Regions from separate parts of the Bacillus sp. mrc49 genome, predicted to be linked through region 2. Evidence: riboswitches for the same ligand, from Rfam matches in the RefSeq annotation. Region 2 holds a riboswitch; each other region holds the start of a gene.
The links. A riboswitch is a leader RNA that binds a small molecule or an ion and turns the genes downstream of it on or off. The one in region 2 is predicted to bind cobalamin.
Positions count from the first base shown of each region.

Region 1: it holds a riboswitch for cobalamin, as region 2 does, so the genes downstream of both, metE (5-methyltetrahydropteroyltriglutamate--homocysteine S-methyltransferase) here and CVN76_RS10260 (hypothetical protein) in region 2, are expected to answer to the same signal.
Region 3: it holds a riboswitch for cobalamin, as region 2 does, so the genes downstream of both, CVN76_RS26885 (hypothetical protein) here and CVN76_RS10260 (hypothetical protein) in region 2, are expected to answer to the same signal.
Region 4: it holds a riboswitch for cobalamin, as region 2 does, so the genes downstream of both, CVN76_RS26565 (ribonucleoside-diphosphate reductase subunit alpha) here and CVN76_RS10260 (hypothetical protein) in region 2, are expected to answer to the same signal.

Region 1 covers NZ_PHNG01000791.1:29,934-33,046, reverse strand. The annotation lists partial or broken gene CVN76_RS25480 (aminopeptidase) at 1-148, opposite strand, end outside; gene bcp (thioredoxin-dependent thiol peroxidase) at 105-575, opposite strand; gene CVN76_RS25470 (potassium channel family protein) at 638-1,057, opposite strand; cobalamin riboswitch at 1,256-1,448, shown strand; gene metE (5-methyltetrahydropteroyltriglutamate--homocysteine S-methyltransferase) at 1,602-3,113, shown strand, end outside.
Region 2 covers NZ_PHNG01000672.1:10,561-13,673, forward strand. The annotation lists gene CVN76_RS10255 (AAA family ATPase) at 1-842, opposite strand, end outside; cobalamin riboswitch at 1,030-1,245, shown strand; gene CVN76_RS10260 (hypothetical protein) at 1,353-1,940, shown strand; gene CVN76_RS10265 (ABC transporter substrate-binding protein) at 1,956-2,894, shown strand.
Region 3 covers NZ_PHNG01000800.1:120,183-123,295, reverse strand. The annotation lists gene CVN76_RS26900 (YheC/YheD family endospore coat-associated protein) at 1-859, shown strand, start outside; gene CVN76_RS26895 (YheE family protein) at 923-1,126, shown strand; gene CVN76_RS26890 (hypothetical protein) at 1,218-1,406, shown strand; gene CVN76_RS26885 (hypothetical protein) at 1,432-1,671, opposite strand; cobalamin riboswitch at 1,834-2,032, opposite strand; gene CVN76_RS26880 (CDP-glycerol glycerophosphotransferase family protein) at 2,094-3,113, opposite strand, start outside.
Region 4 covers NZ_PHNG01000800.1:46,785-49,897, forward strand. The annotation lists gene CVN76_RS26565 (ribonucleoside-diphosphate reductase subunit alpha) at 1-1,107, opposite strand, end outside; cobalamin riboswitch at 1,244-1,423, opposite strand; gene CVN76_RS26570 (manganese-dependent inorganic pyrophosphatase) at 1,718-2,647, shown strand; gene CVN76_RS31280 (hypothetical protein) at 2,735-2,881, opposite strand; partial or broken gene CVN76_RS26575 (SulP family inorganic anion transporter) at 2,968-3,113, opposite strand, start outside.

The DNA of each region.
Region 1 (3,113 bases), on a different contig from region 2:
GTGGCTTCGTGCGGATATGGCCCCTTATCAGGATTCTCTCTTTTGGCTTCAATCGTATTGAATGATGAATCAACTTGGCGGCGAGCTCCCTATGTCGCTCACCCTTATTTTTGGAGTTCACGAAGAGTTTCAAGAGCGTCTTCAACATGGCCTTTTACTTTTACTTTGCGCCATTCTTTGACGATCATGCCTTCCTTGTCAATCAGGAAGGTGGAACGCTCAATGCCCATATATTCCTTGCCAAAGTTCTTTTTCAATTGCCACACATCGAATGCTTCGGCAGCTTGATGACTTTCATCAGCCAGTAAAAGGAAAGGCAATCCATGTTTTTCAATGAACTTTTCATGACGCGCGGCTGGGTCCGGGCTGATGCCAATGATGACAGCATCCAATTCCTCAAAGTGTTCATTGTGATCCCGAAAATCACATGCCTCCGTCGTGCAACCCGGGGTCATATCTTTAGGGTAAAAATATAAAACAACGTATTTGCCCTTGAACTGCGAAAGGGAAACCATTTCACCGTTGTTAGCAGGTAAATGAAAATCAGGTGCTTTTTCTCCAATTTTAACAGTCATATTGAACCCTCCATTTTCTTCATTATGGTAAGGGTACCCAATAATCGAAAGAAACACAACTTTCATTTATCCTTCCTATCCTTCTGGTCCAGGTCGATCACCGTCCGAATCACGAATGCCGCCGGAAGCGTGTATCCGATGAATGCCTGTATTGTCGCTATCATCCGGCCCATGCCTATAGGTGCTATATCGCCATATCCTACAGAAAACATCGTCATCGCACTGAAATAAAAAGAAGTTTTCAGTTGTTCATAAAAAGTGCCATCCAATCGATTGCCCATATCAAGAATCACTGAGTGATTCTGAAGCTCGTATAATAAATAAATCAGTGCAAAACCAACCAATATCGTCGCATATAAATTGCCGAGCCAAAGCATATCTTCAAGAGAGAACTTTTTCCCCCCCGACTCGACAAGAAATAACGTCCGAATGCTCATCACCATGCAAAAAATGATTCCGGCAATCAAGATGTAGAAAGTCATCCCCCACGCCCCATTTCAAAACGCCCACTTCCTTATACATACTCCCTGTCCAATCAATATATTCTATTTTGAAAAGACTTCAGCCTTGTCATAGGGCTTGTTTACGAAACTTTTGCTTGTTGACCCTTTTGGTCGGATATGTTAAGATTGTCTAAATTTTTATAATAGTTTCTATTTTATAAATTTTTAACTTATCGAATTTCATATGTGGAAACAGGTTCCTAATGTTCATTAGGATTAAAAGGGAAGTCCGGTGTAATCCCGGCACGGTCCCGCCACTGTAATGGGAATGTTAGCGCCACCCGATATGCCACTGATCCTAAGGATTGGGAAGGCTTGCCGCTAATGATATGCCCTAAGTCAGGAGACCTGCCTGTTTCAACAACACTGTTTTAACCTACGGGAGATAGGGAGGTGTTAGGAACCTTTCATGTAAGTGGCAATTCGCTTGACACTTTATTTTAAGCATTTCTAACTTTCTCTTTTTGACTGTTAGGGGTGCTTTTTTTGTTGGATATCAATCAAATTCAAAGAATGTAGGAGGATGGAAATTTTGAAAAGTAGTAATCTGGGATACCCGCGCATCGGGGAAGATCGTGAATGGAAACGCACATTAGAAGCTTACTGGTCAGGAAAAATCGAAGAAACGGAATTCACATCGCAACTGGAAGCGATCCGGTTGGGCAACCTGCGAAAGCAAAAAGAGCAAGGCGTTGATATCATTCCTGTCAATGACTTTACTTTGTATGACCAAATGCTCGATACTTCCGTGATGTTCGGTCTTGTTCCCGAACGTTATTCCTCTTATGAAGGAGGCAGTGTCCCGCTATCCGTTTATTATTCAATGGCCCGCGGTAACAAGGACGAAGTCGCATCCGAGATGACGAAATGGTTCAATACGAATTATCACTATATTGTCCCGGAATTAAAACGCTCCCAGCTGACTTTAACAGAAAATAAGCCGCTTGCTGCATATCGGGAAGCCAAGGAGAAGCTGGGGATTGAAACGAAGCCGGTGCTTATCGGACCGTATACCTTCATCTCCCTTTCCAAAGGCTTCAATAAAGAAGATATCCCTGGCATCATCCTGAGCCTGCTCCCCCTCTATACACAAATATTGCAGGAGTTGGAGCAAGAAGGTGTGCAGTGGGTTCAGTTAGATGAGCCTTCCCTTGTTTCATCGATATCCAAAGATGATATGGAAACTGTTACATACCTCTATGAAAAACTGAATGAAGCGGCACCTCACCTGAACATCATGCTCCAAACATACTTTGATGCCGTGGAACACTATGAAGCGGTCACTCAATTGAAAGTTCAGGGAATCGGGCTCGATTTTGTTCATGATAAACAAAGAAATGTCCGCAATCTTGAAACGTTCGGCTTCCCGGCAGACAAAGTGCTTGGTGCAGGCGTGATTGACGGAAAAAACATTTGGCTTTCCGATTTATCGAGCAAGCTTCAATTAATCGAGACGATCAAGAACAAAGTGGCAGAAGATAAAATCTGGCTCCAACCCTCTTGTTCCCTGCTTCATGTTCCAGTGACCGTTCGCAATGAAAACGCGCTTGCTAAAGAAGTGAAGGAGGCACTTGCCTTCGCGGATGAGAAGCTAGAAGAAATCACTACCCTTGTCAAAGGCAGCAATCTAGGTTTGGAGGCAATCGTAAAGAAAGTGGATGCGAATAAATTGGCGATCCAAACGTTAGCCAGTTCCCAGGCCCGGAATCATAAAGCAGTACAAGCCGATGTAGAAAAGGTTAAATCCAAGACCTCGGGACGTCAGCTGCCATTTAAAGAGCGTTACCAAAAACAACGTGAATTTTTCAAGTTGCCTTTTCTTCCTTCTACAACGATCGGCAGCTTCCCTCAGACATTTGAAGTGAAACAAGCACGCAGTAAATTCAAAAGAGGAGATTGGACTGCTGCCCAATATGAAACATTCATAAATGATGAGATTGCCAGGTGGATCGAAATTCAAGAAGAAATCGGCCTGGATGTTCTCGTTCACGGAGAATTTGAACGGACGGATATGGTTGAATATTTCGGCCATAAG
Region 2 (3,113 bases):
AATACGAACGGAGCTAAATATTGAACATCATCCGGCAGGACATAATCCCTGCCCTGTATTAGTGCATAAGCTTGGGCTGCCTTCATCAAAGCAATCGATCCACGCGGACTCACCCCAAGATAGACCACCTGATGGCTCCTCGTTTCATTGGCCAGTTCAACAATATATCCTTTTATTGTGTCATCCACGATCACCATCTTAGCCTCTGCCTGCAGGGCCTTCAATTCTTCCAAGGTGATGACTGATTCCAGCTCTTCAAGCGGAGCCATGTATTGAGCTCTTTGCAGGACCTCGATTTCTTCCGCAGCACTCGGGTAGCCCATCTTCATTTTTAACAGGAATCGATCCAATTGCGCTTCCGGAAGCGGGTATGTGCCCTCGTACTCGATCGGGTTTTGCGTCGCCATGACAAAAAAGGGCTTCTCCAATCCCCTGGTGACGCCATCGATCGTCACACTTGCCTCCTCCATCGCTTCAAGCAGGGCAGACTGTGTTTTCGGAGAGGTCCGGTTAATTTCATCTGCCAAAATAATATGCCCCATTATCGGTCCTGGCCGAAAAATGAAGGCTTGTTCCTTTGGGTTGAAAATCGAAACGCCGGTTACATCGGACGGCAGTAAATCAGGTGTGAATTGTATTCGCTTAAAGCTAGCACCTATCGATTTGGCAAGCGCCCGGACCATGACTGTCTTGCCTACTCCCGGAACATCCTCCAATAAAACATGCCCACCGGAAAGAAGTGCGACGATGCTCAGTTCCGCAATATCCCTTTTTCCAATAATGACCTTTTCAATATTCCCTAGAACCTTTTCCAGTTTTTGATTTGCCTGCTTATAAATCATTCGCTACCTCCTGGGAAATCTATTACTTATTTCATTTCCAATCTATATCTCACTTATCTTTACAGTAACAACCAATTAATCCTTACATTGTAAGTTTACTAGATATTCCGCAAACCATAAACGAAATTCTCTAAAAATATTAGTGCAGCTTAAGGAAAAAGGTATGGTAAACTTATCCTAAGTGAATATGAACCTTGCAGAAAAGGGTGCTGCCATGTCAGCTTAATAGGGAATTCGGTTCAAAACCGAAGCTGTTTCCGCAACTGTAAGTGCTAATGAAATAAGATGACATACCACTATTTGATGGTGGATAGGACATTTGTACTATCCATCATCAAATGGGAAGGTTCTTAGAGTAAAATGACGCACAAGCCAGGAGACCTGCCTTTTTTTATCGTATCATGCTCTTCGGAAGATAGGAGATTGTACGGCAGCCTTCCATCTTTTTTTCTACTAGGAATACATGGATGCTCGATGCCGACCAAAACTCTTGGTCGGCTTTTTGTTTTGATGCGAAAAGCGATACGGCAGTCATTCACCAAACTACGTAAAGGAGGAAGAGTTATGGCAAAGAAAGACCTTCGTTTTTTATGCTATCCATACATGCGCGAATCCGCTTCCACAGTCGATTTTGAAATACGAACAGACTCCTTGACGACGCGGATCGGCATGGCCGCATCGCTGACGAAGGATGTTCCTGACGTTCACCGGGATTTAATGGTTTTGCTGCCCATGGCCTATCATCTAAATGGTTCAGTCCGTGGAAAACTAGCCATCAGCGACCATGACCTGGACCATTTAAGTTCGATTTATGACCGGTATGTCGCAGAAGTTAAAGAACAGATCCAGACATTTGTGCTCCCCCAAGGGTCAACGGCGGCATGTGCCCTGCACGCCTGCCGCAGCGAAGCCAAAAAGTCCGTCCGCGCTTTGCACAAAGTCAGTCTGGAAAGGGAAGTTCCGGGTATCCTTTTCGATTACTCCCACTTGCTTGCAAACGTTTTATTCGTGATGGCAGTCTACGTTAACAAGCGACAAGGCTTTGAAGAAATACCTTTTATTAGCAAATCTTATCCTACTAAACCGATGAAAAAATAGATGGAGGAATAAATAATGAAATTTACCCAAAGATTCAGCTGGATTTCCGTGCTTATGCTTGCCCTTTTCCTTACAGGATGTGGCGTAACGGATCAATCTGCAAAAGATGATAAAAAAGCGAACGAGGCGAAGAGCTATACCGTTACAGATGATACTGGAAAGAAAATAAAATTCGATAAGGCACCGGAAAAAGTCGTTTCACTGCAGCCTAGCAATACCGAAATTCTATTTGCCTTAGGACAGGGGAAGAAAGTGGTTGGCGTGACGGACTTCGATAATTATCCCGAGGAAGCGAAGAAAATCGAACATGTTTCAGATTCCGTGAATATCAATGCAGAAAAGATCATAGCCCTGAAGCCAGATGCGATCATCGCTTATACCGTTGGCGATGAAGCGACGCTGAAGCCACTCGAAGATGCCGGCATCCCTATATTCATCATTAAATCGGCAGCCAATTTGGATGACGTATACGGGGATATTGAGCAGATTGCCAAAGTGATGGGAGTTACCAAGAAAGGCGATGCATTGGTGAAGGATATCAAATCCCAAATTGCAAGTGTCGAAGAAAAAGTGGGAACCTTGGATGAACAGGAGCAAACATATTTTGAAATCAGTCCGGCTCCGGAAATCTATACAACAGGTGACGAAACCTTCCAACAAGAAATCCTGGAAACCGCTGGCATTAAAAACGTCTTTGCCGACCAAAAGGGCTGGGTTAAAATATCCGGGGAAGAAGTCGTCAAGCGCAACCCGGAAACGATCCTTACAACTGCAACCTATGTAAAAGATGCCGTTGATGAAATAAAATCACGTAAAGGTTGGGAAGAAATCGCTGCCGTGAAAAACGATGACGTCCACCTGCTTGATGAAAGTGTCATGTCCCGTCCCGGACCAAGGATCGGTGAAGCTGTAGAACTTGCTGCTAAAACCGTTTACCCGGACTTATTTAAATAATATTGAACAAGGATGCTCCGATATATCGGGGCATCCTTCCATTCATATCATTCGCTACATTAAGTGATGGCAATGGACTCTGCTTTTCTTCCTTTGTTTATGCTAAAATGAAGGCACTCCAAACCTATGATATCCGAGGTATCGATCATGTATAAAAGATTCTTCATTTGGGTCTTGGCAATCGCCCTTCTTTTAGGGCTTCTTAGAGCCATCATGGAC
Region 3 (3,113 bases), on a different contig from region 2:
CAAGTGGATCGAGTGTAAGATGCCGCTTCCTGATATTGTTTATAATCGTATACCCTCCAGGGGCTATGAGGCTTCGGCAGAATTCCAATCACTCATGAGCCATTTCAATGAGCACCATGTGAACATTTTCAATCCAGGTTTCCTGGATAAATATCTAATGTTCGAAGCTTTGATGGATGATGGCTCCCTCACCAAGCACCTGCCGGCAACAGCGATCCTGCAAAAGCGCGAATGTTTGGAGTCATTCCTTGATACACATCGGCACATCTACTTAAAACCTTGTAAAGGAAGCCAGGGAAAAGGCATTTACACCCTCCGCAAAAATCCTGATGATACACTTTTGTTCAACAGCCTGAAACACAGCGAGACTTTCTCGAATTTCGCTTCTTTCTGGGAAACGAAAAAAAAGGACTTATTAAAAAGAAATTACCTGGCTCAGCGGGCGGTCGTACCAAAAAAACTTCTTGGTCACCGTTACGATTACAGGGTTCTCGTCCATTATGAAAAAGGCTTTTATAAAGTAACGGGCAAAGCTGTAAGAATGTCACAACTGCAGGAAATCACTACACACACTCCTCGAGGCGGTAAGCTTTATCCCTATCAAAACCTGCAATCAAAAAGGCTAAATTCAACATTGGCTAGAATCGCCCAAAAATGCGGAGAAATTCTTTCAAAAAAAATTGGCTTTCTCGGCGAATTTTCGATTGATATCGGTGAAGACGAATCGGGCTCGCTCTTCATTTACGAAGTGAACTCCAAGCCCATGCAATTCGACGAAGAGGAAATCGAAGCTAATCGGCTTTTACATTTAAAAAACCTTTTCATGGAATTAACTTTTTCCAACAGGAAAATAAAATAACACCTCCTGCTGCCGTTTTCCATTATAATGTAATGTGAGACAGCATATATGGAGGTAATACATATGATCAGTCATTTTCAATGGGCACCGCTGCATAAGAACCTGCCAGGGTGGAAAATTTCCTTTTATTACAATAGACAATCCATCCAGGCTTTATATCATAAAGATGGAACCATCGAATGGACAGCCAACCCACCTGCAATGGAAGATGAACCGAAACTCAAAACCATGATACATGACTTGATGGTCTATCATGTTTATGAATAAACCGTATCGTCCAATTGCTTTTAGGAAAGCTTGAAAAGAATAAAAATCCCTCTATTGCCTATACTAATGAAAAGGTTAGGAGGGATTTATTTTGGACAAAGAAAAAATGACTTTTTTAAAGGATAGCGAGTATGATGGACGGGATTCCGCCTTCCTTGACATCGATCGCTATATCAATGAAGGCTTGGCAGGCGGCAATGTTTATGAGGCCGCTGATCTTCGGAACATTGAAGAAGCACATGATTTCTATGACGAGACCGATCCTAACATCAATAAATAGACGACCTTATTGCCAGGGCTCTCTTTTAGGAGAGCTCTTTTTGGAGCAGGACTGTTTCCCCGAACATTTCTCGAACCACACTCTCATAGGCGACTTCCAGATTACGGGAAAATAATTCCTTTTCAGCGGAACTTATTGTTTGCCCATTGATTTCCTCTGTAAGTTTTTCACGATTTCCGCTTAAAGAAATCGTTTCCCCTCCCGAAAAATTGTACATAACCTGGGTTTTAAGATGATCCGTGAAATATTTAACCGTTCCAAACATTTGTATTCCCCCCTTAAAAAATAAAAAAACAACTTCCCGGAAGGAAGTTGTTTGAATGCAAACGAAGCATAACAAAAATAAACATGTTTTTTCATTTTTAAAAATGAAAGCATGCTTTTGCCAATTTTCGCACGTAACATCCCCTATCCTCGTAGGCATTTGATGATGTGCTAAAAACAGGCAGGTATCCTGGCTCATGGTCAACGCTTTTCGAACCTTCCCATTCCCTTTTGCAGAAAACAGTGGCATCACTCGAATCGCTCACATATACAGTTGCGGGACAGCGCCGGATTCCAACCGGCTTCCCTTTTAAGCAGATAAATAGATGTTTCATATCCGCACCCGTTTCTAGACTTATTTAGTTTTCCATTTAAATGTATCAAATTATTTCCTGGATTACAATCCGCTCACGCGATGAACGATCATCTCGTTTTCAGCCTTATGGTTTCCGCCATTCCCTTAACGAAGTTGATACCGTTGAATTTTTTCCAAAGTGAACGTACAAAAGGGTTATTCAAAATCCTTGTAATCCGCTGCTTGCGTTTAATTTTTTTCAACAGACCTTGCTTTGCATGAATTTGCTCATAGACCCGGCGGCTATTGGAATGATCGATATATGGAAGATATGTTTTCCTTAACTGGCCAAATGCTTCTTTTTCCGCAAAACCGGTTTCGGCATAGGCGTTAATCGTCGAAATCAACTTTTCTGTAGTGAATACCTGATCACCAAATAATTGATTATCCATATTCATATAACTTCCTTGATACTTATTGTATGTCTCGAGATCGAATTGGTAAAAAACAACAGGTTTTTTTTGATAAAACATATCCCAGGCGACACTCGAGTAATCCGTAATCAACATCGATGCTTCCATCAATAAGGTATTCAAGTCTTCTTCATTGGAAATCGTGAACCGCTGATTATCAATGGAAAAATGTTCGATAAAGTCCTTGAATTTAGGATGCAAATAAAAATGCAGCGTCAAATCATGCTGCTCCAATAACCTGCTCAATTCTTTTGATTGTAAAAAAGTTTTGAATACTTGTACATACTCACTCTTTTCCACTTCCTCAAAAGGTAAGTTTTCAAGCCATACGCGCCATGTCGGCATCACTAAAATCCTTTTCCCGTTCGATCTATTTTCAATGACATCCCAGCGGGGAAGGCCGCTGACAATCAGTTCGTTTTTGTTATAGCCGAAATGATTCTGGATGATCTTGCCTTCCTCGGGTGAGGAAACGACAAAAAGGCTTGGTGCGTTAATGCTGGATTTTTTAAAGATGCTGTTAAGTTTTTTTAATCCGATAACGCCATGCTGCAAAAAGACAAGCGGCTTATAATTCATCGCTTTTCTGATCCTGCCCTTTTGAATTCTTATGTCGTATGCATGCCCTTTAGTTTCGGAGGATACCAATAGCTGTGCGGCAAACATGAACACCAT
Region 4 (3,113 bases), on a different contig from region 2:
GACTGTATGCGGGTCAAAAAGGTACCATTCTTTCCTGTCGCGTACAGCCTCCATGAACAAGTCGGGAATGCATACACCCGTGAAAATATCATGTGCCTTTAATCTGTCATCCCCGTTCTGCGTCTTCAAATCGAGGAAGCTCATGATATCTTTATGCCAAGCATCCAAGTATATCGCTATCGCGCCTTTGCGCTGACCTAATTGATCAACACTGACGGCTGTCTGGTTAAATAGCCGGATCCAAGGAGTCGTACCCGAACTATTGCCGGAGAAACCACGGATATCGGAACCAAGTGAGCGAATCTTCCCGACATACAGGCCGACACCGCCGCCGAATTTAGACACCTTGGCAGCATCGTAGTTAGCTAGATAGATGCCGTCGATGGAATCTTCAATGGCGTCGATAAAGCAGGAGCTTAATTGTCCATGCGCTTTACCTGCGTTCGAAAGTGTAGGGGTGGCAACGGTCATATAAAGATTGGACATGGCCCAGTATGCTTCTTTTATAAGTTGCAGGCGGTGCTCCGTTTCTTCCAAACGCATGATTTCCATCGCGATGATCATGAAGCGTTCTTGGGGGAGTTCGTACACTTTGTCTTTTTTGGGACGGGCAAGGTAGCGATCGTTTAGTAGGTAGATGCCTATGTAGGAAAATAGTTTATCCTTTTCAGGGTCGATCACTGAACCAAGTTCTTCAATTTCGGCTTTAGTATAAGATGATAGCAGCTCGGCTTTATAAACTGGATAGCGTTGGCCGTCTTGCAGCTGCGACAGGTCCTGGATAAGGTCATAGAATGGACCATAACTCATGCCTTGATAACCTCGATTGGCCTGTGCATCCCTGTACATCGTATTCAATAGCTCTTTAGCTGCAACGAATGTCCAATCCGGGGCATCGATATCCACGCTCTCAAGAGCAAGCTGAATCAGTTTCTTTGAAGCCTGTTCATCGGTTGAATCACTTTTGCGTTCAAGCCATTTTGTAAAACGCTTTTTGAATTTCTCCATATCGAGACGGCCTTCAAATTCCTTCGACAGCATCTCAAGCTGAAGGGAATTCGTTTCAGTATCATTCTCGCTTATGGTAGAGTTATATGTTTGAGTCATTAAGAATCCTCCTTGTAAACTTCCGGTAATAAAAAAACCGCCCAACGAGTTGAGCGGATCAAACGACAGCATAAAAGAGCCATGAATAAAATAGCCGTTATACGATCGTTTCATCATCTCAATCCCCGAAGAATAAGAACGTGAAAAATTCAAGGCAGGTCTCCTGACTCATGATCATCCTACTTTGAGTCCTTCCCGTATAGTGAGCCATACAGTGGTTCCTCATTTCGTCACATTCACAGTTGCGGGGACAGTTCCGGGTTTGCACCGGATTCCCTTTTCAGCCATCACTGGCACCTTGGATTGTAAAAAATTCTATATATAGTTATCAGTATTGTTTTAATAATCAATATCTAGTATTTCTGCTTATATTATCGTAAGCCATATGCGATGATAATTCAACTAATATATTTGAGAAAAACCAACCCTTATCTATTGACAAAGTGAAGGCAGGGGGAAGGCGAATGAAAGATTTTCTTGGCGAAGTGGCAATTCAAGCACTGAATTTAACGGATTTTGTGTTAAAATGAAGTGTAGCGTAAAGGTGGCATTCCCTTGGTGCGATTTGGGGATTCACGGAAAAATTTTTATGAAAAAGGGGATTTAAATCTTGGATAAAGTATTAGTTTTTGGACATAAAAACCCGGATACAGACACGATTTGTTCCGCAATCGCTTATGCGGATCTGAAAAAGCAATTAGGTATCAATGCTGAACCAGTTCGTCTGGGTGAAGTGAATGGCGAAACTCAATATGCGCTGGACCAATTCAAATTCGATGCTCCTCGTCTTGTCGAAAAAGTGGCAGGGGAGGCGGAGACCGTAATCCTTGTCGATCATAATGAACGCCAGCAAAGTGCTGAGGATATTGACCAAGTCCGTGTGCTGGAGGTTATCGACCATCACCGCATCGCTAACTTTGAAACAAGCGATCCTTTATATTACCGTGCAGAACCGGTAGGCTGTACGGCAACTATTTTAAATAAAATCTATAAAGAAAATGGAATCGAAGTCCCGAAAGCGGTAGCAGGGCTGATGCTATCTGCCATCATTTCCGATTCTTTATTGTTCAAGTCCCCGACCTGCACTGAGCAAGACGTTGCAGCGGCCATGGAGCTGGCTGCCATTGCCGGAGTGAACGCTGAAACTTATGGATTGGAAATGCTGAAGGCAGGAGCTGATTTAAGCGACAAGACGATTGCGCAGCTGATCACTCTTGATGCAAAAGAATTCAGCATGGGAATGGCAAAAGTGGAAATAGCCCAAGTCAATGCTGTAGATCCGAATGAAGTCCTTGCTAAGCAAGCTGAATTGGAAGCGGCGATTGAAGCGGTTATCGGAGTGAAGGAATTGGATTTATTCCTATTCGTCGTTACGGATATCCTGACAAATGATTCTGTAGCCCTAGCTCTTGGAAGAGCAGCGAATGCAGTCGAAAAAGCCTATAACGTTACATTGAACAATAACATCGCCGTTTTGGAAGGCGTGGTCTCGCGCAAAAAACAAATCGTGCCTGTATTAACGGATGTATTCAGTAAATAAGTAAGTGAAAAGGGTGCTGCTGCACCCTTTTTCCATACCCCAAAAAAGACGGAAACATTACGAATGATCATGTTTCCGTCTTTTTGCTTAATTCAAGGAATCCTTTTCCTTTTCATAGGCGATGACAATCAATTCTTTATTCGCTTCCTCGCCAAGCTTGCTTTCAAAGCTTTTCAACTCATCCAATAAATCTGGTGAAAGATTGGCAGCCGTATAATCCTGCTCGGGTGTCATGCTTTTCGCTCCCTTCCATATCGACATATTTCCTGTTATTTATTCTGTCGGTTTTGAAAAGTTCTATTCGCCAGCAAGATCCTTCTTCAGGATATTTTACTAATTGAGCTGGCAAGTTTATCAAGCAATAAGGAGCTTTCCAGATCGAGGCCCTGTACATGTACGGAAATGCCTTGTTGCTTATATTTATGGACAACCGTATCGACAGCAGCGACCGCAGAAGCATCCCATA